3 regions of the Serratia sp. Sp408 genome follow, and region 1 is predicted to be linked to each of the others. Evidence: riboswitches for the same ligand, from Rfam matches in the RefSeq annotation. Region 1 holds a riboswitch; each other region holds the start of a gene.

Region 1 (9,962 bases):
TCGCCCCAATAGCGTATTACGTTCCATGCAAACGCTGTTCAACCATGGACGCCTGGCCGGTACCGGCTACCTGTCGATACTGCCGGTCGATCAGGGGATTGAGCACTCGGCCGGCGCATCGTTTGCCGCCAACCCACTCTATTTTGATCCGAAGAATATCGTCGAGCTGGCAATCGAGGCCGGCTGCAACTGCGTCGCCTCCACCTACGGCGTGCTGGCAGCGGTTTCGCGCCGCTACGCCCACAAAATACCGTTCCTGGTCAAACTCAATCACAACGAAACCTTGAGCTACCCAACGCAGTACGATCAGACGCTATACGCCAGCGTAGAGCAGGCCTTCAACATGGGTGCGGTGGCGGTTGGTGCCACGATTTATTTCGGCTCCGAGCAATCGCGCCGCCAAATCGAAGAAATTTCCATCGCCTTCGAACGCGCGCATGAGCTGGGGATGGTCACCGTGCTGTGGGCCTATCTGCGCAACCCGTCGTTTAACAAGGACGGTGTCGATTACCACTCCAGCGCCGACCTGACCGGCCAGGCCAATCACATTGCCGCCACCATTGGTGCGGATATCGTCAAGCAGAAGATGGCGGAAAACAACGGCGGCTACCGCGCAGTCAAATTCGGCTATACCGACGATGGTGTCTATGACCGGCTGACCACCGACCACCCCATCGATCTGGTGCGTTACCAGTTGGCAAACTGCTATATGGGCCGCGCAGGCCTGATCAACTCCGGCGGTGCCGCTGGCGAAAACGACCTGCAAGAATCGGTGCGCACGGCAGTTATCAACAAACGCGCCGGCGGTATGGGGCTGATACTTGGCCGTAAGGCATTCAAAAAATCCATGAAAGACGGCGTGGCATTGATCAATGCCGTGCAGGACACCTACCTCGACCAAAAAGTCACCATCGCCTAAATCTGGCATTTCCGCCCCCTTCAGCCCGGCTTCGACCGGGCTTTTTTGTGCCAAACCCGCGGCTGCCGTTTGCTTACTCTCCCTCTCCCTGGGGGGTTATTTTCTTTCCTTTCGTTATTAACTTTTAAAATAAAATATTTATCTTTCAAATTGTGATCTATTTAAAACAAATATGCTTAAAAAATGATTAACGTAACCTACATGGCAATCGAGCCGCTGTTCGCTCCGCGCCATCACACTACTACAGGAGAAAAATAATGATTGCGTTAATCACCCACGGAGCCGAATGGTTTATCGGCCTGTTTCAAAAAGGCGGCGAGGTGTTCGTCGGCATGGTCACCGGGATTTTACCTTTACTGATCAGCTTGTTGGTTATCATGAACGCGTTGATAAAGTTTGTTGGCCAACAGCGCATAGAACGACTGGCACAGCGCTGTGCCGGTAATCCGCTGGCACGCTATCTGCTGCTGCCGCTGATCGGCACCTTCGTTTTTTGCAATCCGATGACGCTGAGCCTCGGCCGCTTTATGCCAGAAAAATACAAGCCAAGCTATTACGCCGCCGCGTCCTACAGCTGCCATTCGATGAACGGCCTGTTCCCGCATATCAACCCCGGCGAACTGTTCGTCTATCTCGGCATCGCCAGCGGCCTGACCACGCTGGGGTTGCCATTGGGGCCATTGGCGGTGAGCTACTTCCTGGTTGGCTTGTTTACCAACTTCTTCCGCGGCTGGCTCACCGATCTGACCACCAGCCTGTTCGAACGCAAAATGGGGATCCGTCTGGATCGTCAGGTTCAACTTTAATCCGTGGAGTTCACCATGAGTGCTTACCTTCGTATTGAAAAAGGCGCCAGCGGCTGGGGCGGTCCACTGGAGCTGCCGGTGGTTGCCGGCAAAAAAATCGTTTACATCACCGCCGGTACCCGGCCGGCGATCGTCGATCGCATCAGCCAACTGACCGGCTGGCAGGCAGTAGACGGTTTCAAGGACGGCGAGCCACCAGCAGACGAGATCGCCGTGGCGGTGATTGACTGCGGTGGTACGTTGCGCTGCGGCTTATACCCTAAACGACGAATTCCGACGGTTAATATTCATGCCACAGGTCAATCTGGCCCGTTGGCGCAGTTTATCCTCGAGGATATTTATGTTTCCGGGGTGCGTGAAAACAATATCACCCTGCTTGATGACACCGCCACGCAGGCGCAGCCGCCAACGCCGCCATCCCCTGCGGCAGCGGCGCCCCGCGATTACGACACCAGCAAGAAAATCACCGAACAAAGCGACGGCCTGCTGGCAAAGGTTGGTATGGGCATGGGGTCGGTGGTGGCCGTGTTCTTTCAGGCCGGGCGCGACACCATCGACACGGTATTAAAAACCATTCTGCCGTTTATGGCGTTCGTGTCGGCGCTGATCGGCATCATCATGGCGTCCGGGCTCGGCGATTTCATTGCTCACGGCCTGACGCCGCTCGCCAACAGTCCGTTCGGCTTGGTGACGTTGGCGTTGATCTGTTCGTTCCCGCTGCTGTCGCCGTTTCTTGGCCCTGGCGCGGTGATCGCTCAGGTGATCGGCGTACTGGTCGGCGTGCAGATCGGCCTGGGCCATATTCCCCCGCAGCTGGCGCTGCCGGCGCTGTTTGCCATTAACGCTCAGGCGGCGTGCGATTTTATTCCGGTCGGGCTGTCGCTGGCGGAAGCCAAACAGGACACGGTGCGCGTCGGCGTGCCGTCAGTGCTGGTCGGCCGTTTCCTGACCGGGGCGCCGACGGTGTTAATCGCCTGGGCGGCCTCCGCCTTTATTTATCAGTAACCCATGCCGTAGGGCATGCAGATTCCAGAGGCCAGTAATGCAGATTATTTTCCAAACCACCATTACCCGTATCGGCGACTGCGCGCGTGACGCATTGCAGGATGACATGCTGATCACCTTCCGCGAAGGGGCACCAGCCGACATCGAAGCATTTTGTTTTATCCATCGGCACGGCGATACCGCCGGTGAATTGCGGGCCGGCGGCATGATGGAATTGGCTGAACGCCGCTATTCCATCACCGCGGTCGGCAGTGTCGCCACGCAAAATCTGCGTGAGCTAGGCCACGTCACCGTGCGCTTCGACGGCGAGTCGCAGGCGGAGTTTCCCGGTTCAATTCACGTTTCCGGACCGGTGCCGGAAGATATCCCGTTAGGCAGTACGCTGAAATTTATCGCATAAGGAGTAGACCATGTCTGAAGTAGCCGTAGTGATTGGCGGAGGCCAAACGTTGGGGGCATTTCTAAGCCAGGGGCTGGCGGCGGAAGGTTATCGCGTCGCGGTAGCCGACCTGAACCTCGACAATGCGCAGCGGGTAGCGCAGGAGATTAACCACCAGCACGGCGCCGACCGCGCGATCGGCCTGCAGGTCGACGCCACCCGGGAGGACAGTGTTATTGCCCTGGCCAATACGGTGGACGCGACATTCGGCAGCGTCAACCTGCTGGTATACAGCGCCGGCATCGCCAAGGCGGCGCCGATCACCGACTTTCTGCTGGGGGATTTTGACCAATCGCTGCAGGTCAATCTGGTCGGCTATTTCCTCTGCGCCAGGGAGTTTTCGCGTTTGATGATCCGCGACGGCGTGGCTGGCCGCATCATTCAGATCAACTCCAAATCCGGCAAGGTTGGCAGCAAGCATAACTCCGGTTACAGCGCGGCCAAGTTCGGCGGCGTGGGATTGACGCAGTCGCTGGCGCTCGATCTGGCAGAGTACGGCATTACCGTCCATTCGCTGATGCTGGGCAATCTGCTGAAGTCGCCGATGTTCCAGTCGCTGCTGCCGCAATATGCCGAAAAACTGGGCATCAGGGCCGATGAAGTGGAACAATACTATATCGATAAAGTGCCGCTCAAGCGCGGCTGCGACTATCAGGACGTCCTGAACACCCTGCTGTTTTATGCCAGTGACAAGGCCTCGTACTGTACCGGCCAATCAATCAACATCACCGGTGGTCAGGTGATGTTCTAACCCGCTGGCACGGCGCGCTCCCCCCGCGGCGCCGTGCCGCAATAACCTGCGAGGTAACATAATGACCACTTCTCTGATTATTCTGGCCGCCATCGCCTGGCTGGGACAGATAGCCCTCGGCTGGTGGCAGATCCAGCGCTTCAATCACGCCTTTGACCGATTGTGCCAACTGGGGCCGGTCGGCGTTGGCCGCTCCGGCGGGCGCTTCAAGCCGCGCGTGGTGCTGGCGCTGGCGTTCGATGCCCAGCAACGGGTATGCGGAAGCATGATGATGCGTGGGCTGACCGTCTTCGCCCAACCTAAACCTCTGGTTCAGCTGCATGGTTTGCATCAGCACGATTTGCTGCCGGATGTGATCTTCCCCGAGGATCGTGCATGCCAAACTGCACTATCGTTAGCGATTAAGGCGAAATCATGATATTTTCAGATTAAAAGACATTACCTTTCATATTGAATTATTCACTGGGAGGGATGCTCATCGCTTGTGAACGGGAATCGCTATGAAACCAAAGCAGCGGCAAGCCGCTATTCTTGAATATCTGCAACGGCATGGCAAAACGGCAGTGGATGCCCTGGCGGAACACTTTTCAACCACCGGCACCACCATCCGCAAGGATCTGACCCTGCTGGAAGAAGAAGGCGAGGTGATCCGCACCTACGGCGGCGTGGTGCTGAGCCGCGATGACGGCGACCAGCCGATCGATCGCAAAACCCATATCAATACCGAGAAAAAACGCCAGATAGCCTATGCCGCCGTCGCACTCATCAATGACGGCGATTCACTGATTTTCGACGCTGGCAGCACTGTCTTACAGATGGTGCCACACCTGGCGCAGTTCAATAACATCACGGTGATGACCAACAGCCTGCATATCGTCAACGCGCTGGTTGAATTGGATAACGATCAAACCATTCTGATGCCCGGCGGCACCTACCGCAAAAAATCCGCCTCGTTTCACGGTAGCCTGGCAGAGTCAGCCTTTCAGCAGTTCAGCTTCGACACCCTGTTTATCGGCGCGGACGGCGTCGATCTCAACGCCGGCGTTACTACCTTTAATGAGGTGCACAACGTCAGCAAGGCCATGTGCGAAGCCGCCGGGCGCATCGTTTTGCTGGTTGACTCCAGCAAGTTCGGCCGTAAAAGCCCCAACGTGGTGTGCGAACTGGCCGCCGTCGATACGCTGATCACCGACAAAGACATCAATCCACAGTATGTCACCGCGCTGAAAGACAAAGGCATCAATATCATTCTGGTAGGAGACACCGATGAGTAACGCCACCGCTCTGCTTAACTTTGCCCGTGAAACGCTGGAAATCGAGCTGGCTGAAGCCACACGCCTGCTGGAGCGGCTGGACGACAATATGGTCTGCGCCTGCGAGCTGCTGCTCAATTGCCGAGGCAAGGCGGTGGTCTCCGGCATTGGCAAATCCGGCCACATCGGTAAAAAAATTGCCGCGACGCTGGCCAGCACCGGCACGCCGGCATTTTTCGTGCATCCGGCAGAAGCGCTGCACGGCGATCTTGGCATGATCGGCAAAGACGATGTGGTGATCTTCATTTCCTATTCCGGCCGCGCCAAAGAGTTGGATCTGATCCTGCCGCTGCTGGCGGAAAATCACATTCCGCTGATCGCCATCAGCGGTGGCAAAGAATCGCCATTGGCGACGGCCGCCGCCTGCCTACTGGATATCAGCGTTGAACGTGAAGCCTGCCCGATGGGGCTGGCACCGACCTCCAGCGCGGTCAATACTCTGATGATCGGCGATGCGCTGGCGATGGCGCTGATGCGCCAGCGTGGTTTCAATGCCGAAGATTTTGCCCGCTCGCACCCGGGCGGCAGCCTCGGCGCGCGCTTACTGAATCGAGTTCATCATCTGATGCGTACCGGCGATCGTCTGCCAAGGGTGAAAGAGAGCGCCAACGTGATGGAGGCCATGCTGGAACTGAGTCGCACCGGGTTAGGACTGGTCGCAGTGTGCGATACACAGCAAAAAGTGGTGGGGGTATTTACCGACGGCGACCTACGCCGCTGGTTGGTGAAAGGCAATAGCCTGAACGATGCATTAAGCCCGGCGATCACCCGCCCCGGCTACCGTTTGCCGGAACAGTGGCGAGCAGGTGAAGCGTTGGAAGCGCTGCACGAACAGCATATCAGCGCCGCGCCGGTGGTGGATATTAATGGCATATTGGTCGGTGCGATCAACCTGCACGATCTGCATCAGGCCGGCATTGGCTAAGGCTACGGTGCGAGGGGCGCGCACGCCACGCCCCCCGATGCGAATCTGCGCATTACTTCCAGTCAGGGTTGCTTTCGAACTGTTTACGCAGCAGTGCCTGCATATCGCTGTCCGGCTTGCCCAGCCATTGATATTTGGCGTATTGCTTTGGATGATCCACCGCGTCTGGCGTATCAGCCACTGACACCCGTACGCCCCATGCCTGCGATTTATCCGCCTTGAAGGCCACAATCAAAAAATTGTTGGCGCAGTCATGGGGTTTGCACAGGGTGCCGAGCTCATAGGTCTGGCCCTGCCAACGGAGGGTTTCTGCTGGCGTTGAGGTGCCCACCCCCTTGCGCGCCCAGTCCGGCAGCCCGTTCTGCCCCTTTACCATTTTCTGCCAGCTGGCCTGGTAACCCGGCTGCTGGATCAGATCCGACGTGGTAACAATCTGCTGAGCAACGCTGCCGGCGCTGACGCCGATCAACGCCGCAAACAGCGCGCAGCGAAGCTGATATTTTCCTGTCATGGTCATTCTCCCTCATTAAATTCAAAGCGTAGTCTGCATCACCTCAGACCACAATCGACGGGAAAAGTTGAGTTACCACCACGCGTGAAAATGATGCACCGGGCCAATCCCCTGCCCGACTTCCAGACTGTCCGCCTGTTGCAGCGCCCGTTGCAGATAATCTTTGGCAGCGCAGACCGTATCCGCCCAGTTTGCATGACGTGGACGCAACGCCGACAGCGCCGCCGACAGCGTGCAGCCGGTACCGTGCGTGTGGCGGGTCGCCACCCGCGTCGCGGTAAAGCGCAGTTCGCCCTCTGCGGTGAACAACCAATCCGGGCTTTCCTGTTCGCTCAAATGGCCCCCTTTCATCAACACCGCCTGGCAACCCATCGCCAGCAGCGCGCGACCTTGCTCACGCATCTGCCGCTCATCCTGCGCCGGTGACGAGGCCAGCAGCGCCGCCGCTTCCGGCAGATTGGGGGTAATCAATGACACCTGAGGCAACAGTTCACGGCGCAGGGAGTCGACCGCTTCCGGTGCCAGCAGCGGATCGCCGCTTTTCGCCAGCATCACCGTATCCAGCACCACAAACGGCAACGGAGAATGTCGCAGGCGCTCCGCCACCGCCTGCACGATATCGGCGTTGGCCAGCATGCCGATTTTGGCGCTGTCGATACGCACATCGCTCAGCACCGAATCCAGCTGCGCGGCGACAAACTGCGGCTCGATGTTGTAAACCGACTGCACGCCACGGGTATTCTGCGCCACCAGTGCGGTGATCACGCTGGTGCCATAGGCGCCCAGCGCCGAAAAGGTCTTCAGATCGGCCTGTATGCCGGCTCCGCCGCTGGGATCGGTACCGGCGATGGTGAGGGCGTTAATGCGTTTCATCACAGCGCCTCCGCGTTCAGTTGATACAGTGCATCAAGAAATGCCGGCGTAAAACTGCCGGGCCCCTGAGCCTGTGTGCTGGCGCGTTCGCCGCACAGCGACATTACCCGACAGGCGGTAGCAACGTGATCCAGCCGCTCGCCCGGCAGGGCGCAAAACGCCGCCGCCACCGCCGACAGGGAGCAACCGGTGCCGACCACCCGCGTCATCAGGATATCGCCACCGGGGATTGCCCAGTCGGCTACGCCGTTGGTGACATAATCCACCGCACCGGTCACCGCAACTATCGCGCCGCTGGTTTGCGCCAGTTGACGCGCCGCCGTCAGCGCGGTTAACGAATCGGCGGTGCTATCGACGCCGCGCCCGCCGCCCTGCACGCCGCCAAGTGCCAGGATTTCCGAGGCGTTGCCACGGATCGCCGCCGGCCGTAGCGCCAACAGACGCTGGGCAAATTCGCTGCGATAATGCAACCCGCCGACCGCCACCGGATCCAGTACCCATGGCGTACCGGCCTGATTAGCCGCGTCGATCGCCGCCAGCATCGACTGCCCGCGCGCGGCGGTCAGGGTACCGATATTGACTAATAATCCGTTGGCAATGCGGCTGAACTGCGCGGCTTCCTCCGGTTCGACCACCATCGCCGGCGAAGCGCCCAACGCCAGCAATACGTTGGCCGTCAGCGCTTGCACCACCTCGTTGGTCAGGCAGTGAATCAATGGGGAGTGCTGTTTGAACAGGTTAAAGCTGGCCGCGGCGCGGGCACCGGGGAATACATCAGGTCGAGCGATCATAATCCTCCCAACCGGCGTTCAAGAAGGCGGATACCGGCTGGGTATCGAGACTTCCCTACGCTGGCATTATCCAGATCAGGTAATACGGGTATTTCTCAGCCTTCACAAGGAAGGGCACCCCGAGTCATTTACTATAAAATCAAAAAATTGCGATTAACGCCCCGTTAATCCCTGTTCTGGATCATGCCAGCGGGAAGCCAAAGACACAACCCCTCAAAAATTGCATGTGCTTCACATCGCGACTCGAGCAGTGACCCAACGGTAAAGGCGCAGGGATGACGGAGTTATCGAGATATGTGGAGCTGAGATGTCAAAGACGTATTCCAGACCATCGACGATTGAGAGAAAACGATGAAAATTATATATTGGACGTAACACAACCAGACACGTTTGTGAAGGAAGCATTATGGATATCGCGCTGCTTAACAGGGGCTGGAATAGGACTTGGTCAGATACGATGGTGAATCTGGAAGCTCGAAAGGTCGTCGAGACAGCAAATAGGTTGTCAGCATTCTATTTGCATGATGGGATAACTCGTATCAAGTTTGTCGAAGAGATAAAACAGGTCGTAGAGAAAGAATTTGCAACAGCACGGCGAGCCAAAACCGATGAAGAATGCATTGCATGCATTAAGAATTTGCGAACTGAAACAGACAATCTCCTTGAGCAAGAACGCCTGTTAAAAACCAAGTCTGCACAGCTTTACGCGAAGATAGAATTTGTCCGCGAAAATAATAAAATCGTTGGTTATGTTATATCCGCTGTAAATGTGGTTCTATCAGGCGTGGTTCTCTTTGGTGGTTTTATGATGTTATCCACTATGGGGCCGATTGGTATGCTGGCTGGAGCAGTCTTGATTGCCGATGGAATGAACGGATTAACGAAAGAAGTGCTCAACTTTAATCAGCCAGCAGGACATAAACCCTCGCAAGGTATCATTGCTGACTCCGCGATGCATACGGCACAGTTTATGGGATTTAATCCTAACACGGGCCTGGCTTTCTATCATGGTGTTACTCTTGGCGCCAGTGTGTACAGCATAGTTGGACTCGCTCGAAAAACCGGAACCTGGAGATTATTCCGCTGGCTTCCCCACGATTACTATCGCAAAGTCAGCACAATGAGCACTCCTAAGTTAACAATGAAGATTGTCGGTTATGGTGTTAAAGCAAAAGTGATTTTCGACCTTTTGACGACAGAAAATGGAACCCATTAATCCTTGATGGTTTTTCGGTAACGCCAGGATTTATAGGAAATCACCGGAGGCTGTGCGAAGGAGATAATGGCAACCCCAAAGATCATCGCCAATCCCCATGCAACTGCTCTGTCAGGTGAGCTGAAGACGACAAGTAGCAGTAGGATAAAGATACACACCCCCACCACTCCCGCCAAGGTAACAAATCGTCTAGCGAGGTCATTTATGGCCTCACCAAGCGTTCCTCCATATTTTTCAATATTGCTTTTTATCTTCTGTAATTCGGGCTGCGTAAACCCTGAACGTAACAAAGCCTCATCAGTCACTTTCATATCGTTTCGTCCCGTATCTGCCAGACGTGGTTTCTCAATCATTGATTGTGCAAACAATCATACTGATGAACTTTACAGCAATCCAGCCGAAACTTTGCGGCA
Region 2 (9,962 bases), on a different contig from region 1:
TTAGGATAGGCGGCGGCAAAAATGCGCTGCTGGTAAAACAGGGTTTGCTGCTGATGCACCAGCCCCAGCGCCTGATTGTTCATCAGGATAATTTTCACGTCCAGATCGTGTTCTACCGCGGTCGCCATTTCCTGAATGTTCATCATCAGGCTGCCGTCACCGGAAAAACATAAAACCTTGCGCCGTGGTTCGGCCAGCGCTGCACCGATCGCCGCCGGCAGGCCGAACCCCATGGTGCCGAGCCCGCCGGAGGTCAGCCACTGGCGCGGACGACGCAACGGGTAGGCCTGCGCCACCCACATCTGATGCTGGCCGACGTCGGTGGTAATAATTGCATCGTCGTCGACGCAGCGTGCCGCCGCCAGTACCAGCCCATAGTGACTCAGTGGATCGTCGGCGTTCGGCATGCTGAACGGGAATTCGCGCTTCAGGTCGTTGACGGTGTTCAGCCATGCGCTGCGTGGCTGTGCGTCGATCTGTGGCAACAGCTGTTGCAGCACCTGGCCGACGTCGCCGTGAATCGCCACCTGCGGCTGTTTTACCTTGCCCAGCTCGGCGCGGTCGATATCTACGTGAATGATTTGGGCATTGGGGCAGAACTGCTCGGTTTTACCGATGGCGCGATCGTCAAAGCGCGCGCCCAGCACGATCAGCAAGTCGGCTTCCTGCAAAATAAAGTTGGTGCTGCGCGCGGCGTGCATGCCCAGCATGCCCAACGACAGCGGATGGTCGACCGGCATGGCGCCCAGCGCCATCAGCGTCATGGTGGTTGGCAGGTTGGCGCGCTCTGCCAGGTCCAGTGCCGCCCGGTGCGCCTCGGCGCAAATGATGCCGCCGCCGAGATAGAGGATCGGCCGTTTGGCCTGGTTGATCATCACTGCCGCCTGGCTGACCTCGGCGGCGGCAAATGCCGGTGCGGCATCGGGTTCGGCGATCGGCGGCAACCGATCCAGGTCGATTTCGGCGGTTTGCACGTCTTTCGGGATATCGATCCACACCGGACCGGGGCGGCCGGATTCGGCAATGCGGAACGCATCGTAAATTACCTGCGGCAGTTCGCGGATGTCGCGTACCAGATGGTTATGCTTGGTGATCGGGATGGAAATACCGTAGGTATCGACCTCCTGAAATGCGTCGGTACCAATCATTGACGACGGCACCTGGCCGGTGATGCACACCAGTGGGATAGAGTCGAGTTTGGCATCGGCAATGGCGGTCACCAGGTTGGTGGCGCCGGGGCCACTGGAGGCGATGCACACCGCCGCTTTACCGTTGGTGCGCGCCATGCCCTGCGCCATAAAGCCCGCGCCCTGCTCATGGCGGGCCAGCACGTGCTGGATGGTGCGGCTCTGGCTCAGCGCGTCGTACAGCGGCAAGGCGGCTCCGCCGGGGATGCCGGCGACGGTAGTGATGCCCTGGCGTTCCAGCAGATGCACGATCAACTGCGCGCCGGTAAAGCGTTGCTTGGGATGAGGCGTGCCCGAAATTGCCATGTTTCTATCCTTTTCTCAGAGCCGGTGTGCTTCGCTGAGCAGGGTGTAGAAACAAGAAACCCCGCCCGGTTTGCGCCGGCGGGGTTTGGGAATCGATGCGTTGATTCGGACCCTACGGCGCACTGCCGACGACCACCACCACACGCACGACGACCACCGCGGCTGGTAGCGCGGTAACTAGTAGGGTCGAAGTCAGCGAGGATGCGATCATGGGGACCTTATCATCAATAATGAAAAACAGAATTTTATAAAACCACAGGCGTAAAATTCGCACAACAGGTTTATTGGCGCAGCATAAAAAACGCGCGTCAGATCACGATTTTGCCGAAATTCCCACCACCTGCGCTTCCGGCGCGCTGCCGTCGAGCAGCGCCTGCGTTGAACCGTCGTAATAAATCCGTCCGTCCACCACCAGCAGCGTTCGTGCGGCGATACGTGCGGCGTCATCCAGATTGTGCGACACCATCAGCAGCGTCAGATTGCGCTGGTGGCACACCGTGTCCAGCAGTTGCAGCATGTCGCTACGCAGTGCCGGATCGAGCGCTGAAAACGGTTCGTCGAGCAGTAAAATCGGCTGCTGGCGTATCAGGCAGCGGGCCAGTGCCGCGCGTTGCCGCTGGCCGCCAGACAGTTGCGCCGGCAAGCGGGACAGATGCTCCGCCAATCCGACCTGCTCGGCGATCTGCGTCAGACGCTGCTGGCGATCGGCGTTGAGACGCAGGCCGGGATCCAGCCCCAGACCGATGTTCTGCCGTACCGTCAGATGGGCAAACAGGTTGTTTTCCTGAAACAGCATCGACACCGGCCGCTGCGCCGGCGGCGTGTGGGTATGATCGTGGCCGTCAAGCCGCAGCCTGCCGCTGGCGGCCGGCAGAAAACCGGCAACCAGGCTGAGCAGGGTGCTTTTGCCGGCACCGCTCGGGCCAAGCACCGCCACGCGTTCACCCGCCTGAAGATGCAGATCAAAGCGCATCGGCAGGTGTTCGTACAGATAGGTCAGGTTATCAAGCTCTAGCATAGATCCTTCATCTTTCACATTGCCGCGCCGTTGGCTGGCGTCAGGTATTCCCGTCTCTTCAGCAAGCGGCTGCCGGGAGCGCACTTGGTTGCCGCCGTTGACGGCGTGACATCTAGCGGGTCGTACGGCCCGGTAAGCGTTCAATCAGGGTAAACAGCAGGAAGCACAGCAGCAGCAGTAACAGCGCGCTAACCGCGCCGTCGTTGCTGCGATAAGCGCCAATCTGCTGGTAAAGGTAGAAGGGCAGAGTACGGAACTGCTCATTGCCGAACAACGCCACCACGCCGAAATCGCCGATCGACAGTACGCAGGCGAAGGCCAGCGCCTGCGCCAGCGGTCGCCGCAGCGCGTGCAGTTCAACCCAGCGCAACCGTTGCCAGCCCTGCATGCCCAGCGACAGGCACAGGGGATTATAACGCTCCGCCAGATCGCGCATCGGCGTTTCCAGCACCTTCAGGGCGTACGGCACCGCCATCAGCGCATTGGTCAGGATCACCAGTGCATACGGTGACTGCGGCAGCCCGACGGTATCGCTCAGCAGCAGGAAGAAACCGGTAGCCAGCACGATACCCGGCATCGCCAGGATCACCATGCCGCTCAGTTCCAGCGTTTCCCCCCAGCGCATACGCTGTTGCAGTTTCAGCTCGCGGCTGCTCCACACCAGCATCATGGTCAGCAACACGCACAGTAGACCGGCGCCGACGGCGATGCGCAGTGAGGTCAGCAGTGCCTGCCACAGCACCGGTTGGCGTAGTACGCTGACCATTGCCTGATTGGCGCCATCAACGATCACCGCCAGCAGCGGCGGCAACAGCAACAGCAGGGCGGCGGCGATCAGCATAAAATCGGTTATGCGTTGCCGGTGGCTGTCCTGCGGATTACGCCAGTGCGCACCCTGGGTATGGCCGACCGGCAGCGCCTGGCCCAGCCGTTGGCTGAGCACCACCAGCCCCAGACAGCAGGCCAGCTGGATCAGCGCCAGCAGCGCCGCGCGACCAAGATCGTAGTCATAGCTCAGCGCCTGGTAGATGGCCAATTCGATGGTGGTCGCCTGCGGGCCGCCGCCTAGTGACAGCACGGTGGCAAAGCTGGCGAAGCACAGCATGAATATCAGCGCGCCGCTCGGCAATATTTGACGACGTAATGCCGGCCATTCGACAAAGCGAAACTGCTGCCAGCCGTTCATGCCCAACTGGGCAGCCAGTTGGCGTTGTTCCACCGGGACGTTTTCCAATGCCTGCAACAATAATCGCGTCGCCAACGGCAAGTTGAAGAACATGTGTGCCAGCAGAATGCCCTGCAGCCCATATGGCGAAAACTGGTAGTCGATCCCCAGCCAGCCGCACAGTGTCGCCAGCCATCCCTGCCGTCCGTAGACGCTGAGCAGCCCGAATACCGCCACCAGCACTGGCAGCACCAGCGTCATGGCGCACAGCCGCAGCAACAGCGCGCGGCCGGGAAAGCGCCGGCGATATAACGCCCGCGCCAGCGCAATGGCCGGCAGCACGGAAATCAGCGCGGACAATAGCGCTTGCCAGAAGGTGAAGCGCACCACGTGCCATAAATAGGCGTCATGCCAGACGCCCGTCCAGTCACTTTGCGGCGCGTGTCGCCATAGCGAACCAAACGCCAGCGCGGCGACCAGCAGGATCAGACCTGCGGCGATCAGTCCCGGCCACAGCCAGGCGGGGATCAGCGGCTGACGGCGGTTTGCCATGTACGGATCCAGTTGCTGCGCTGTTTGGCTACCTCTTGCGCGCTGTATTGTAACGCGGTCTGCGGTACCGGCATCGAATCAAAGCCCGCCGGCAGCGTGGTCTTGATTACCGGATACATCCAGTTGCCGGTAGGAATGGTGTTCTGGAATGCCGGCGTCAGCATAAATTGCATAAACCGCTCGGCCAGTTGCGGGTGCTTGCCGGCTTTCAGTCTGGCGGCCACTTCGATCTGTAAGTAGTGTCCTTCGCTGAAGTTGGCGGCGGCATACATGTCTTGCTTTTCTTCGATCAGATGATAGGCCGGCGAGGTGGTGTAGCTCAGCACCAGATCGCCTTCACCCTTAAGGAACAGGCCGTAGGCTTCACTCCAGCCCTTGGTCACGGTGACGGTTTTCTTTGCCAGCTGTTGCCACGCCTGCGGCGCGCGATCGCCATACACCTTCTGCATCCACAGCAGCAGGCCCAGACCAGGAGTGCTGGTACGCGGATCCTGATAAATGACTTTCCACGGCCGATCGCTGCTGACCAGTTCCTGTAGGCTCTTCGGCGGGTTTTTCAACTTCTGCTTGTTGTAGACGAAAGCAAAGTAGCCGTAATCGTAGGGTACGAAAGTACGGTCTTGCCAACCGCCCGGAACCGTCAGGCTGGCGGTGTCGACGCCGCTTGGCGCGAACAGCCCGGTTTGCTCGGCGGCCTGCAGCAGGTTGTTGTCCAGTCCCAGTACGACGTCGGCCGGGCTGTTTTTGCCCTCCATCCGCAGTCGGTTAAGCAGGGAAACACCATCCTCCAGCGCGACGAACTTCAGTTCGCAGTCGCAGTCGGCCTCGAAGGTTTTTTTGATCGCCGGGCCGGGGCCCCAATCGGCGGCAAAGGAGTCGTAGGTGTAAACCGTCAGCGTTTCTTTGGCCAGCGCCGGTGCGGCCAGCAGCATTAACAGACAGGGCAGGTATTTTTTGATCACGTTGCACTCCTGGAATAAGGGGGCAAGGTCTCTGAGAAGGCAAGCGGGTTATCCGTTGGCGATGCTCAAATCCCTCCGCCGGTATTAGCCGGTTCAGGTTCGACGGGTTTGCTCTCAGCGGAAACTGTCTTCCGCACCCCGTTGAGACGGCGCTATTGTAAAGAGTCTGCGTCTTCGGCGAAAGACGATTATGCCTCCGGCGGTGCGAACCAGGCGGATTTGAAATCGAACCAGCCGAGGGTATTCATGCGCACCCCGCGCATGCTGCGCTGGCCATGCAATTGCAGCCAGTGGTGAAACAACGGGTGCAGGTGATGACGGCTGACCAGGCGTTGGCAAAACTCTGCCAGCGGCAGGGTATTGTCGCGCCATTGCGTCGCGTCCTGATTCAGGTCTTCGCTCATGCAGTGCTGCATCAGCGGTAATTCATACAGCGTAGCAAACAGCGAAAACTCCAGCGGCAAGTAGAAATTGGCGCTGCCGAGCCAGATATCGCTGTGCGCTGCGCCCTGATGCCAGCGATCGTAATCGACGATTTGTACCTTCAGCCTGATGCCGTGCTGTGCCAGCAGCGGCTCAATGGCTTCGCTGATGGCATAAAATTCGGAGTGCTCGCTGTAGTAGGTGAGCGTCAGTTCGGTCAGACCTGGCGGCTTGCTTTGTTGTGCCAATTGGCGGTTGTGGTGCCAGCGCGGCAAAATGCCGTAGGCGGGGGACCAGTAGCGCTGATATACCGGCCCGGCATTACTTAGCAACGCAATCGGGTTGATCAGCTCACACAGCCAGCTGCGGATTGTCGGGTCGGCGGCCAACGCCGAACGCTGGTCGAACAGCAGAAAATAACAGCCTTCTTCCAGCCGGCTCTCCAGTTCGTTTTTGCCGGTGTCATCGGCTTGCAGCTGTACGCCGGAGTGTACCAGCTCTTCGGTGACCTCCGGCAGCACCCAGATATTGACCTCGTCAATCAGTGCGCGAAAACCGAAATAATCGTCAAAGGCATGAATTTTCAATTGATTCTGATGATTGCGCACCACGCTGTAGGGGCCGGTGCCAACCGGATGGCGGGCGAAGTCTGGCAAGCTACGCCATTCGCGCGGCACAATCATCGCATGGACGCTGCCCAGCAGCCATGGCAGCCAGTAGTCCGGGCTGTGCAGATGAAGGTCGATAACATACGGCGTTGGCGAGGTGACGCGATCGAGGTGGGAAAACAGCGGCAGCGGCATCAGGCGCGTCAGCGACTGGATCACGTCCTCCATATCCAGTTCGCGGCCATGGTGAAAGTGAATCGCCGGTCGCAGATAAAAACGCCAGTGCAACGGAGTTAACGCCTGCCAATGGTGGGCAAGATCGGATTCCAGTTCCCCGTTTTCCTCATTTATGCGCGTCAACCCGCTGAAAATTTGCCGTGCCAGATGGGTTTCCGAGCGGCGTAGCGCCGATCCGGGCAACAGGTTGGACAATTGGCGGTAATACAGCACGCGCAGTATGTGCTTGCCCTGGCGGAAGCTGCGCCCCAGTTGGGAAAGCAGCATCTGGCGTACCACGTTTTTGTCGCCGACCAGCTGCACCAACTGGTCGATGCGATCCTGCTCCAGCAACTCCTCCGCCCGTTGCTGCTGTAGCGCCAGGCCGGTGTAGTGGAAGGTCAGCTGCGAACGTTTGCCGCGCCCAGCCTCCGCATGCCAGGTCAGCCAACCGGCCTGCTGCATCGCGCCCAGCAATGAGCGCACGTGGCGACGAGAGCAGCTGAGCACCTCCGCCAGTTCCTGCAAGGTGGTTTCGGTGGTTTCGCCATGGCAGCGTTGCCAGAGGCGGATGAATTGTTGCTGCAGGCGTGAGGTGGACATAAAAGAGGAACGCTCCGCGGTTAACTCGTCAATTTATCTTTCCTTATATTACGCCGATAATTTTGTCAGATGAAAGCGCGGAGGTGCGGCTTATGAACCTTTTATTGACCAGACAGTTTTATCAGCGCTATTTCGCCGCCGTTGGCCGCCAAAAAGCCGATTGGCTGACGCTGGTACCGCCGCAGGCGCGTATGGAGATGCTGGCTCATCTCACCCAGTGGGATCTGCCGACACTGTCGGACAAGGAATACCGTCAGCGCCTCTAGGGCTGGAATAACCGAATTTCTGAGTAATGGTGCACTTCACCAGCCAGTGGGGCGACCCACTGGTTTTTTTATCTTTCGCTGCCGCTTTCTTCTGCGAATTTCCTTCTGTAGCATAATGTTTTTACCTCTGGTCAGGGATGCAGGTATGAATTCCAAACGCTGGTTGCCACGCCGTTTTAACCCGATTTTCACCGCTTTCCTGATTGTTGCCTTTCTTGCCGGCATCGCCGGCGCGTTGCAGGCGCCGACGCTGAGTCTGTTTTTAACCACCGAAGTCAAAGTGCGGCCGTTGTGGGTCGGGCTGTTTTATACCGTTAATGCCGTGGCCGGCATTATTGTCAGTTTTTTGCTGGCCAAGCGTTCGGACACTCGCGGCGATCGGCGTAAGCTGATTTTACTGTGCTGTCTGATGGCGGTGGGGAACTGCGTACTGTTTGCCTTCAATCGTGACTATATGACACTGATTACCGCCGGGGTGTTGCTGGCGGCGATTGCCAATACCGCCATGCCGCAAATCTTTGCCCTGGCGCGTGAATATGCCGACAGTTCGGCACGCGAAGTGGTGATGTTCAGTTCGGTGATGCGCGCCCAACTGTCTCTGGCGTGGGTTATTGGCCCTCCGCTGTCGTTTACGCTGGCGCTGAATTACGGTTTTACCGTGATGTTTCTGATTGCCGCCGGTATTTTCGTGCTCTGCGCAATACTGGTGTGGTTTTGCCTGCCGTCGGTACCGCGCGCAGCGCAGACCGGTAGCCTCGACGCCTCGCCGATTGCGCCGCCGAGCGCCTGGCGCGACCGCGATGTGCGGCGGCTGTTTGTTGCATCGATGCTGATGTGGACCTGCAATACCATGTATATCATTGACATGCCACTGTATATTACCAGCGATCTCGGACTGCCGGAACGGCTGGCGGGGCTGTTGATGGGCACCGCCGCCGCGCTGGAGATCCCGGCGATGTTGTTGGCAGGTTATGTGGTCAAACACTTCGGCAAGCGCAGCATGATGCTGTTTGCCATCGTGGCCGGCATCGTATTCTACGCCGGTCTGGTGCTGTTCCAGTTCAAACTGGCGCTGATGGTGCTGCAACTGTTCAATGCGATTTTTATCGGTATCATCGCTGGCATTGGCATGCTGTACTTCCAGGATTTGATGCCGGGTCGGCCCGGTGCGGCCACCACCATGTTTACCAACAGCATATCGACCGGCGTCATCCTGGCGGGTATCCTGCAGGGCGCGCTGGTGGAGAACCTTGGCCATTACGCGGTGTACTGGCTGGCGACGGCGTTGGCCGCCCTGTCGCTATGGCTATGCAGCCGGGTACGCGAAGCATAACCGTTATCCTCCTTATCATTGACGTATGTCATTGAGAAACTTACGTCATACCCCCAAGCTGAACGGACTTCCCGCGCGTTGATTGCAGCGCGCCCAGCCATCTTGTTTGAGATGCCGATCCGTTGAAAAAGTGGGTATGTTATGGACAAACTGACACCGCTCAAGCCCGTTCCTACGTTGATTGCCGTCGCCGCTGCGCTGCTTATCTGGTTCGTTATTCCGGCCCCCGAGGGCGTTGAACCCAATGCCTGGCAGCTGCTGGCGCTGTTCATCGGTACTATTATTGCCATCATCGGCAAAGCGATGCCAATAGGCGCGGTATCGGTTATTGCCATTGCGCTGGTGGCGCTCACCGAAGTTACCCATCCTGGCCAGCCCGGGGCGGCGTTGAGTGATGCGCTGAGCGGATTTTCCAACCCCCTGATCTGGCTGATCGGCTTTTCGATCATGATCTCCCTCAGCCTGAACAAAACCGGCCTCGGTGGGCGCATCGGTTATTACTTTATCTCGCTGTTTGGCAAAAGAACGCTGGGTATCGCCTATGCGCTGACGATGGCGGAAACCACGTTGGCGCCGGTAACGCCAAGCAACACCGCACGCGGTGGCGGGATCATCCACCCGATCATGAAGTCGATTGCCGACAGCTTTGGCTCTAAAGCTGAACTGAACACAGCGGGAAAAATTGGCCGCTATCTGGCATTGGTAAATTACAACATCAATCCGGTGACCTCGGCGATGTTTATCACCGCCACCGCCCCTAACCCGCTGGTGGTCAGCCTGATAGCCAAAGGCACCCACGACAGCGTGGAACTGACCTGGGGCATGTGGGCGCTGGCGGCGCTGGTACCGGGAGTCTGTTCACTGTTGGTGATGCCGTTGGTTATTTATCTTCTCTATCCGCCGGAAATCAAAAGCACGCCGAATGCACCGCATTTTGCTCAGGAAAAGCTACGCGAGCTGGGGCCGGTAACGCTGCCGGAGAAAATCACTCTGGCGGTGTTCGCGCTGTTGCTGGTGTTGTGGGCCGGCATCCCGGCGATGATATTCGGTCCGGCGCTGGCGGTGAACCCAACCACCGCGGCCCTGGTTGGTCTGGCGGTGCTATTGGCCAGCGGGGTGCTGAGCTGGGATGACATACTGAAACACAAGGGCGCCTGGGATACCGTGGTGTGGTTCTCGGCGCTGGTGATGATGGCGACCTATCTGGGCAAGCTCGGGTTGATTACCTGGCTGTCGCAGAGTGTAGGAGCCGCCATCGCCCATATGGGGATGAGCTGGGTGGGAGGCACGCTGTTACTGACGCTGGTTTATCTCTATTCCCAT
Region 3 (9,962 bases), on a different contig from region 1:
CTGGCGCACCAGCCACACCGGCGCCCCCTCCCACTCGCCAATCTGTCGCCCCGAACGGCCGCGCAACCCGAGCGCGTCGGCAGTCCCAAACGGCAATTCACCGTTTGGTAACCAAAGTTTGCTTTCATGGCTGACTATCCACCAGCCATATTCGTTACCCGTTAATGCAAGTTCCATATCGTTGTTGCACAACCTCAGCTTCACTGGCACTCTAGAAATCGGTCTTGTTACATTTTCATAACTTACCGTTACTTTTTCTTACTTACGGAGTCAAAAATGCTCAACCACTTGGAAAGCCTGACTCAGCGCGTTGGTGGTAGTAATGAATTAGTTGATCAATGGCTTGAGGCGCGCAAGCAGTTACTCGTCGCCTACTGCACCCTCGTAGGGATCAAACCGAACAAAGAAAAGCATACGCCGCTGAATGAAAAAGCGTTGGAGAACTTTTGCCATAATCTGGTGGACTATCTCTCCGCAGGGCATTTTCATATCTATGACAGAATTATCAAACAAGTGGAAGGCGCAGGTAGCCCAAAAATGGCGCTGGCCACCCAGATCTATCCCAAATTATGGATCAACACCGAGCAGGTGATGGCGTTTCACGATCGCTATTCCGATATCGAGATCGACCAGGATCTGTGCCTGGAGTTTCATCAGGCGCTGTCAGACATCGGTGAAGTGCTGGCCGCTCGCTTTGCGCTGGAGGATCGTCTGATCCTGCTGGCGGCGGAGACCTGGCAGCAGGACAACCCCGACCCGGCCAGTAACAAAACGCTGTCCCATCCAGCCTGATTTTTCTTGCTGCCCTGGCGCGGCAGCACAATAACCGCTGGCCTCACGCACTCCATCCTGAAATATGCGCGTGAGGCTTGTAGTTTTTAAACGCCCTTCTATACTGGGGGCTCTTGTCGGAGTGCCTAGCGTCGCGCTTTTTTAAAAGTCGGCCAGGCTGAGACCGTTAATTCGGGATCCGCGGAACCTGATCGGGTTAATACCCGCGAAGGGAACAAGAGTAATCAATCACCGCCGGCAGGCAGCCAATATTCAGCAATCGCCTGCCGATCGGCTAACATCGTTACTCCCTCCGAGCTCCAGACAAGCAATTTTCCCAACTCACCCGACTTGTAGGAATTTGCTATGTCTAATGTGAACAAAAACCGTCCTCGTAAAGAACAACGTGAAGAAGCGCAGCAGTTTATCGACAATCTGCAAGGCGTCGCCTTCCCCAATTCTCGCCGCATTTACCTCGAAGGCTCGCGACCGGATCTGCAGGTGCCAATGCGCGAAATCCAGCTCAGCCCGACGCTGATCGGCGGCAGCAAACAACAGCCGCAGTATGAACAGAATGAAGCCATCCCGGTGTATGACACCGCCGGCCCCTACGGCGATCCGCAAGCGCAGTTGGACGTACATCGTGGACTGAACAAACTGCGTGCCGGCTGGATTGACGAACGCCATGATACTGAAACGCTGAACGGCGTCAGCTCCGGTTTCACCCAGCAACATCTGGCAGATGAAGGATTGGATCACCTGCGCTTTGAACATCTGCCGCAACCACGCAAGGCCCTGCCGGGCAAATGCGTCACCCAATTGCACTATGCGCGTGCCGGTATCGTCACGCCGGAAATGGAGTTTATCGCCATCCGCGAAAACATGGGGCGCGAGCGCATCCGCGGTGAAGTTTTGCGCCAGCAGCACCCAGGTCAAAGCTGGGGCGCCAACCTGCCGGAAAACATTACGCCGGAGTTCGTACGGCAAGAAGTGGCCGCCGGCCGTGCCATCATTCCGGCCAACATCAACCACCCGGAATCCGAGCCAATGATCATTGGCCGCAATTTCCTGGTCAAGGTGAATGCCAATATCGGCAACTCGGCGGTTACCTCCTCCATTGAAGAAGAAGTGGAAAAGCTGGTGTGGTCAACCCGCTGGGGCGCCGATACCGTGATGGATCTTTCCACCGGCCGCTACATCCACGAAACCCGCGAGTGGATCCTGCGCAACAGCCCGGTGCCGATCGGCACGGTACCGATTTACCAGGCGCTGGAAAAAGTGAACGGCGTCGCAGAAAACCTGACCTGGGAAATGTTCCGCGACACCCTGCTGGAGCAGGCCGAACAAGGGGTGGATTACTTCACCATTCACGCCGGCGTTTTGCTGCGCTACGTGCCGATGACCGCCAAACGCCTGACCGGCATTGTGTCGCGCGGCGGCTCGATCATGGCCAAGTGGTGTCTGTCCCACCATCAGGAAAACTTCCTGTACCAGCACTTCCGTGAAATCTGCGAAATCTGCGCCGCCTACGACGTTTCCCTGTCACTGGGCGATGGCTTGCGCCCAGGGTCGATTCAGGATGCCAATGACGAAGCGCAGTTTGCTGAACTGCACACCCTGGGTGAGTTGACCAAAATTGCCTGGGAATACGATGTGCAAGTCATGATCGAAGGCCCGGGACACGTGCCGATGCAGATGATCCGCCGCAATATGACCGAAGAGCTCGAGCACTGCCACGAAGCGCCGTTTTATACCCTGGGGCCGTTGACCACCGATATCGCGCCGGGTTATGACCACTTCACCTCCGGTATCGGCGCGGCGATGATTGGCTGGTTCGGTTGCGCCATGCTGTGTTACGTCACGCCGAAAGAGCACCTGGGTCTGCCCAACAAGGAAGACGTTAAACAGGGCCTGATCACCTACAAGATTGCCGCACACGCCGCCGATCTGGCCAAAGGCCATCCGGGCGCGCAAATCCGCGATAACGCCATGTCGAAGGCGCGCTTTGAATTCCGTTGGGAAGATCAGTTCAACCTGGCGTTGGATCCGGCCACTGCCCGTGCCTACCACGACGAAACCCTGCCGCAGGAATCCGGCAAAATCGCCCATTTCTGCTCGATGTGCGGGCCGAAATTCTGCTCGATGAAAATTTCGCAGGAAGTACGCGACTACGCCGCCGCGCAAGATAAAGCCGCCGAACAGCAAGCTGGCAAACCGATTGAAGTGCTCTCCGGCATGGAGAAAATGTCCGCCGAATTTCGCTCGCGCGGCAGTGAGTTGTACCACAGCGCAAGCGCCTTGCAGGAGGACAACAATGGCTGATATCACCATGCCTTTTCCGGCGACGCCGCATCGCCTCGGGTTATACCCGGTGGTCGACAGCGTCGTCTGGATCGAACGACTGCTGGCGGCAGGCGTCACCACCATTCAGCTGAGAATCAAAGACTTACCTGAAGAGCAAGTTGAGGCTGATATCGCCACCGCCATCGCTCTGGGCAAGCGTTATCAGGCACGGGTGTTCATTAACGACTACTGGCGTCTGGCAATCAAACACCGGGCTTATGGCGTGCACCTGGGACAGGAAGATCTGGACGACAGCGATTTGGCGGCGATTCATCAGGCCGGACTACGCCTGGGAGTTTCAACCCACGATGATGCCGAACTGGCGCGCGCCAAGGCGGTCAAGCCGTCCTATATCGCGCTCGGGCACATTTTCCCGACCCAGACCAAAGATATGCCCTCCGCACCGCAGGGGCTGACCGAGCTAAAGCGCCACGTCGCCGGGCTGGCTGACTACCCGACGGTGGCTATCGGCGGGATTGGCATCGATCGCGTGCCGGCGGTATTGGCATGCGGCGTAGGCAGCATCGCCGTGGTCAGCGCCATCACCCAGGCTGCGGACTGGCGTGCCGCCACCGCCGAACTGCTACGGTTGATCGAAGGCAAGGAGTAACACCATGCTTAATTCTCCGTCTCTTAACGATCGGGAGTTCTTACGCTACAGCCGACAGCTGTTGCTGGAAGACATCGGCCCACAAGGCCAGGAAAGCATCAAGCGCGCCAGCGTGCTGATCGTCGGCCTGGGCGGGCTCGGCTCGCCCGCCGCATTGTATCTGGCTGCCGCCGGCGTCGGCACGCTGTTGCTGGCCGACGACGACAAGCTGCACCTGACCAACCTGCAGCGGCAGATCCTCTATCGCAGCGCCGATGTGCCGCAAGGCAAAGCGCGTTTGGCGCAGCGCCACCTGCAAGCGTTGAACCCGCTGGTTGAGTCGATCGCGCTGGAACAGCGTCTACACGGCGAAGAACTGGCCGCTGCCGTGCGCCGCGCCGATCTGGTGCTGGATTGCAGCGACAATATGACAACGCGTCACGCGGTGAATCAGGCCTGCGTCACCGCCGGCAAGCCGTTAATCAGCGGCAGTGCGGTTGGATTCAGTGGCCAGTTACTGGTTATCGAACCGCCCTATAGCCAGGGATGTTATGCCTGCCTATACCCCGAACATGCCGAGCCACAGCGTAACTGCCGTACCGCCGGCGTGCTTGGCCCGGTGGTAGGGGTAATCGGTACCTTGCAGGCGCTGGAAGCGATCAAGCTGCTGGCGGGCATGCCTTCCGCACTCAGCGGCAAACTGCGGCTGTTCGACGGCAAGCAGCACAGCTGGAGCACCTTGCAACTCAGCAAGGCGCGTAGCTGCCCGATATGCGGAGGGCAGCAATGAAGATTCTGCTCAACGACAGTCCGCTGGAACTGGCGCAGCCCCTCAGCGTCAGCGCGTTGCTGGAACAGCTCGACCGCCACCAGCCGGGTACCGCACTGGCGATTAATCAAACCATTATCCCGCGTGCCGAATGGGACAGCCATTGGGTGCAAGACGGTGATGACATCCTGCTTTTTCAAGCGATTGCCGGAGGCTGATATGCTGCAAATCGCCGATACCCACTTTACCTCGCGTTTATTTACCGGCACCGGCAAATTCGCCACCCCGGCCTTGATGCTCGACGCGCTGCAGGCTTCCGGCTCGCAGTTGGTGACCATGGCTATGAAGCGCGTTGATCTGCACGGCGGTAACGATGCCATTCTGGCGCCGCTGCAACGGCTTGGCGTACGTCTGTTGCCCAACACTTCCGGCGCCAAAACCGCGGCGGAAGCGATATTTGCCGCTCGCCTGGCGCGTGAGGCGCTGGGAACCCACTGGGTAAAACTCGAAATTCATCCGGATGTGAAATACCTGCTGCCAGATCCGATAGAAACGCTGAAGGCGGCGGAAACCCTGGTCAAAGAGGGGTTTGTCGTCCTGCCTTACTGCGGTGCCGATCCGGTGTTGTGCAAGCGGTTGGAAGAAGCCGGCTGCGCTGCGGTGATGCCGCTGGGGGCGCCGATTGGTTCCAACCGTGGGCTGCGTACCCGCGATTTTCTGGAGATCATCATTGAACAAGCCAATGTGCCGGTGGTGGTGGACGCCGGCATTGGTGCGCCAAGCCATGCGCTGGAAGCCATTGAGCTGGGGGCGGATGCGGTATTGGTCAATACCGCCATCGCCGTGGCGCGCGATCCGCTGCAAATGGCGCACGCATTCCGTTTGGCGCTTGAAGCTGGCGAACTGGCGCGCCAGGCCGGTTTGGGCAGCCGCCAGCGCAGTGCAGTAGCCTCAAGCCCGCTGACGGCGTTTCTTAGCCAGAGTGAGGAGGCGCGACCATGACTCAGGATTTCAGTCAACGCTGGCAACAGCTGGATTGGGACGACATCACCCTGCGCATCAATAGTAAAACTGCACATGACGTCGAACGCGCGCTCAATGCTGAAAAACTGACGCGTGACGATTTTATGGCGCTGATTTCACCGGCCGCAGCCGGTTATCTGGAGCCGCTGGCACAGCGCGCCCAGCAGCTGACTCGTCAACGCTTCGGCAACGTGGTGAGTTTTTACGTACCGCTGTATTTGTCCAACCTGTGCGCCAATGATTGTACTTATTGCGGCTTTTCGATGAGTAACCGCATCAAGCGAAAAACTCTGGATGCCGCTGAAATCGAGCAGGAGTGCACGGCAATCAAGGCGCTGGGCTTCGAACACCTGCTGCTGGTCACCGGCGAGCATCAAACTCGGGTCGGCATGGCGTATTTCCGCCGCCACCTGCCGCACATTCGCTCCCGTTTCAGCTCGCTGATGATGGAGGTACAGCCGATGTCGCAGGAGGATTATGCCGAACTGAAAACGCTGGGCCTGGATGGCGTACTGGTTTACCAGGAAACCTACCACCCGGCGACCTATTTGCAGCACCATCTGCGCGGGCAGAAACAGGATTTCCATTGGCGGCTGGCAACGCCGGATCGGCTTGGCCGGGCCGGGATCGACAAGATCGGCCTCGGTGCGCTCATCGGTCTGTCCAACAGTTGGCGGACCGATTGCTACATGCTGGCGGAACACCTGTTTTACCTGCAACAGACGTACTGGCAGAGCCGTTATTCGATCTCCTTCCCGCGGCTGCGGCCCTGTGCCGGCGGCATCGAACCGGCATCGCTGATGAGCGAGGCGCAACTGGTGCAATTGATATGCGCATTCCGGCTGTTTGCTCCCGACGTTGAACTGTCGCTGTCGACACGCGAATCACCCCACTTCCGCGATCATGTGATCCCGCTGGCAATCAATAGCGTCAGCGCCGGTTCGAAAACCCAGCCAGGGGGTTATGCCGATGACGTAGCACCGGAACTGGAGCAGTTTGAACCACATGACGGGCGTTCGCCCCAGCAGGTGGCGCAGGCGATCGGCGATGCCGGTTTACAACCGGTATGGAAGGATTGGGATAGTTTCCTGGGACGCGTCACGCAATAAGCCGCAACGTTTGCAGCGCGGCCAGCAAAGTAACTGGAAACGCCGCGCAACCTGTTCAAACCGTGCTGGCATCAAAAACCAGCGGCGTTATAGTGACGCCGTTGGCTATCATTCCCGAAGCCAACCGGGGTACCCCGCCCACGCCGGGCGCAACGCGCACCAGAGTCTATCTTCCGCTGACCGCAAATCAGCAGGCGCACATCGCTCGCGGAACGAGAACCGTTACTCTGCTACCTGCGGCTTCATTCTCATCCCGACAATGGCCGAAAGCAGACAGCCCATAGCCAAATAGGCCGCCACCAGGTGCCAGGAACCGCCCATAAACTGCACCAGCAACACGGCGATAAACGGTGTAAAACCGCCGCCGACCACGCTGGCGACCTGATAGCCAACCCCTGCGCCGCTGTAACGGTAGGCGGTACCGAACAGTTCGGTAAACATCGGCTGTTGCACGCTGACCAGCATGTCATGGGCCATATTGCCGAGCATGATGGCGAAGAAAACGATCAACAGGATATTGCGGCTCTCTAACGCCATGAAAAACGGTATCGCGCTGACGACACCGATTAACGCCCCGGTAACGTATATCCGCCGCCGGCCAAAGCGATCGGCCAGGTAAGCAAAACACGGGATCGATACGCAGCTGACCGCCCCCACCAGCAAGCCGATATTGAGAAAGATATCGCGTGACAGGCCAAGGTGAGTGGTGGAGTAGTTCATGGCAAAAGCCGTCACGATATACATCGTCAACAATTCGCCAAAACGCAGGGCGATAATCAGCAAGAAGGCTTTGGGATTCTGGCGCAAGGCTTCAAAAATCGGGAAACGGCGTATTTTTTCCGCCCTGTCGTGCAAGGTTTTATTGGCCTCGAACTCCTGTGACTCATCCATGCCGTTGCGGATCCACCAGGCGATAGCGACCAGTACCAGGCTGAAGATAAACGGCAAGCGCCAACCCCAGCTGATAAACGCCGCGTCCGAAGTGAACTGGCTTACCAGCGATACCGAGCCGGTAGCCAATAGTAACCCGACGCCAAAACCAATCTGCACACCGCTGCTATACAAAGCCTTTTTCTTTTTCGGTGCACTTTCTACCGCCAGCAAGGCCGCCCCGCCCCACTCTCCGCCGACGGCAAAACCCTGTATCGCGCGCAGCGTCACCAGTAGCACCGGCGCCCACCAGCCGATCGCGTCAAACGACGGCAGCAGGCCAATCAATGCCGTGGAAATCCCCATCATCCAGACGGTGATCATCAACATGCGTTTGCGGCCCAGCTTGTCACCGAAATGACCAAATACCATGCCGCCTAATGGACGAAACAGGAAACCGACGCCGAAGGTGCCAAACGCTGCCAGCGTACCCATCGTCGGGCTTATCTGAGGAAAGAATTCGGTGTTAAAAACCAGAGCGGCAACTATTCCGTACAGTAAAAAATCGTACCAGTCGACCACCGCGCCGACGAAGCTCCCCCAGGCCGCGCGACGTGCCCGCGCCGGCGAGTGGCTAATTAACTGGTTTTGTGTGGATATATCGCGATCCGCTGGAGCAGCGACGCTGACCGTTGTTGAGGTGTCCATGCCTATCCCGTTATTTTAACTTTACAGCACTGTACAACAAAAAGCCCCGGCTAGGATAGCCAGGGCTTTGGTCATTTACTGCTTAATGTGCAGCCAGGGATAGCGATGACTTATTGGTCGTCGTTACCGCCCAGGTTGCCGGCATTCAGCAGCTCAGCCAGGTTGGCCGACGCTTCTTCCGCGCTCACCTGTGGTGCAACCGGGGTTTCACCCAGAGCACGACGACGCATACGGTCCTGATGATAAGCGTAACCGGTACCCGCCGGGATCAGGCGGCCAACGATGACGTTTTCTTTCAGGCCACGCAGTTCATCACGTTTACCGGCCACGGCCGCTTCGGTGAGAACGCGCGTCGTTTCCTGGAACGATGCGGCAGAGATGAACGACTCGGTCGCCAAGGAAGCCTTGGTGATACCCAGCAGGTCACGTGTAAAGGTCGCTTCGATTTTGCCTTCGGCAGCAAGCTGACGGTTGGCAATCTTGACGCGAGACACTTCAGCCTGTTCACCTTCCAGGAACTCGGTGCCACCAGCGTTGACGATGGTGCCTTTACGCAACATCTGACGAACGATAACTTCAATGTGTTTATCGTTAATCTTAACGCCTTGCAGACGGTAAACTTCCTGCACTTCGTTGGTGATGTAGCGGGTAACCGCATGCACACCACGTAGACGCAGAATGTCGTGCGGTGACTCTGGACCATCGGATACCACGTCGCCGCGTTCCACACGTTCGCCTTCGAACACGTTGAGCTGACGCCATTTCGGAATCATCTCTTCGTAGGCATCGCTGCCATCCAGCGGCGTGATCACCAGGCGACGTTTGCCTTTGGTCTCTTTACCGAACGAGATAATCCCGCTGATTTCAGCCAGGATTGCCGGCTCTTTCGGACGACGTGCTTCGAACAGATCCGCAACGCGTGGCAGACCACCGGTAATATCCTTGGTACCGCCGGATTCCTGTGGAATACGCGCCAGGGTATCACCCGCACCGATCTGAATGCCGTCTTCCAGCTGTACAATTGCCTTGCCTGGCAGGAAGTACTGGGCAGCCATATCGGTGCCTGGGATCAGTACGTCGTCGCCTTTGGCGTCAACAATCTTCAGCGCCGGACGCAGGTCTTTACCGCTACCGGTACGCTCTGCACTATCCAGTACCACCAGGGAAGACAAACCGGTCAGTTCGTCGGTCTGGCGAGTAATGGTCTGGCCGTCAACCATATCGGCGAAGCGAATGAAACCGCTCACTTCACTGATTACCGGCATGGTGTGCGGATCCCAGTTAGCAACGGTTTCGCCGCCGTTAACTTCTGCACCGTCACCTTTGCCCATCACGGCACCGTAAGGCACCTTGTAGCTTTCCTTGGTACGACCGAATTCGTCGATCAGCTTCAGCTCGGTGTTACGCGAGGTGATCACCAGCTTGCCGGCCGCGTTCATCACGAACTTGGCATTGCTCAGCTTGATGCTACCCTTGTTTTTCACCTGAATGCTGGATTCGGCAGCCGCACGAGATGCCGCACCACCGATGTGGAACGTACGCATCGTCAGCTGGGTACCCGGCTCACCGATGGACTGTGCCGCGATAACGCCGATGGCTTCACCTTTGTTGATGATGTGGCCACGTGCCAGGTCACGACCATAGCAGTTGGCGCACACGCCGAAGTCGGTTTCACAGCTCACCACGGAACGGACTTTAACGCTGTCGACAGAGTTCTCTTCCAACAGGTCACAGGTCTTCTCGTTCAGCAGGGTGTTACGCGGCACCAGGATGTCTGCCG

The links. A riboswitch is a leader RNA that binds a small molecule or an ion and turns the genes downstream of it on or off. The one in region 1 is predicted to bind thiamine pyrophosphate.
Region 2: another riboswitch for thiamine pyrophosphate. It lies ahead of thiB (thiamine ABC transporter substrate binding subunit); the one in region 1 lies ahead of thiM (hydroxyethylthiazole kinase).
Region 3: another riboswitch for thiamine pyrophosphate. It lies ahead of thiC (phosphomethylpyrimidine synthase ThiC); the one in region 1 lies ahead of thiM (hydroxyethylthiazole kinase).

What each region holds. Positions count from the first base shown of each region.
Region 1 covers NZ_JBXUFT010000006.1:157,969-167,930, reverse strand. Annotated here, with positions in the region: gene fbaB (class I fructose-bisphosphate aldolase) at 1-919, shown strand, start outside; gene srlA (PTS glucitol/sorbitol transporter subunit IIC) at 1,177-1,725, shown strand; gene srlE (PTS glucitol/sorbitol transporter subunit IIB) at 1,741-2,730, shown strand; gene srlB (PTS glucitol/sorbitol transporter subunit IIA) at 2,768-3,130, shown strand; gene srlD (sorbitol-6-phosphate dehydrogenase) at 3,141-3,920, shown strand; gene gutM (transcriptional regulator GutM) at 3,982-4,338, shown strand; gene srlR (glucitol operon DNA-binding transcriptional repressor SrlR) at 4,421-5,194, shown strand; gene gutQ (arabinose-5-phosphate isomerase GutQ) at 5,187-6,158, shown strand; gene AC2AXP_RS17680 (inhibitor of vertebrate lysozyme family protein) at 6,211-6,669, opposite strand; gene thiD (bifunctional hydroxymethylpyrimidine kinase/phosphomethylpyrimidine kinase) at 6,742-7,542, opposite strand; gene thiM (hydroxyethylthiazole kinase) at 7,542-8,333, opposite strand; TPP riboswitch at 8,369-8,465, opposite strand; gene AC2AXP_RS17665 (DUF4225 domain-containing protein) at 8,740-9,549, shown strand; gene AC2AXP_RS17660 (hypothetical protein) at 9,546-9,860, opposite strand.
Region 2 covers NZ_JBXUFT010000005.1:142,751-152,712, reverse strand. Annotated here, with positions in the region: gene ilvB (acetolactate synthase large subunit) at 1-1,493, opposite strand, end outside; gene ivbL (ilvB operon leader peptide IvbL) at 1,606-1,704, opposite strand; gene thiQ (thiamine ABC transporter ATP-binding protein ThiQ) at 1,807-2,511, opposite strand; gene thiP (thiamine/thiamine pyrophosphate ABC transporter permease ThiP) at 2,624-4,228, opposite strand; gene thiB (thiamine ABC transporter substrate binding subunit) at 4,204-5,160, opposite strand; TPP riboswitch at 5,243-5,341, opposite strand; gene sgrR (HTH-type transcriptional regulator SgrR) at 5,379-7,040, opposite strand; gene sgrT (glucose uptake inhibitor SgrT) at 7,133-7,306, shown strand; gene AC2AXP_RS16085 (sugar efflux transporter) at 7,452-8,639, shown strand; gene AC2AXP_RS16080 (DASS family sodium-coupled anion symporter) at 8,781-9,962, shown strand, end outside.
Region 3 covers NZ_JBXUFT010000013.1:7,772-17,733, forward strand. Annotated here, with positions in the region: gene nudC (NAD(+) diphosphatase) at 1-177, opposite strand, end outside; gene AC2AXP_RS22235 (Rsd/AlgQ family anti-sigma factor) at 277-792, shown strand; TPP riboswitch at 900-1,023, shown strand; gene thiC (phosphomethylpyrimidine synthase ThiC) at 1,138-3,093, shown strand; gene thiE (thiamine phosphate synthase) at 3,086-3,724, shown strand; gene AC2AXP_RS22250 (HesA/MoeB/ThiF family protein) at 3,729-4,493, shown strand; gene thiS (sulfur carrier protein ThiS) at 4,490-4,690, shown strand; gene AC2AXP_RS22260 (thiazole synthase) at 4,692-5,474, shown strand; gene thiH (2-iminoacetate synthase ThiH) at 5,471-6,604, shown strand; gene shiA (shikimate transporter) at 6,827-8,182, opposite strand; gene rpoC (DNA-directed RNA polymerase subunit beta') at 8,293-9,962, opposite strand, start outside.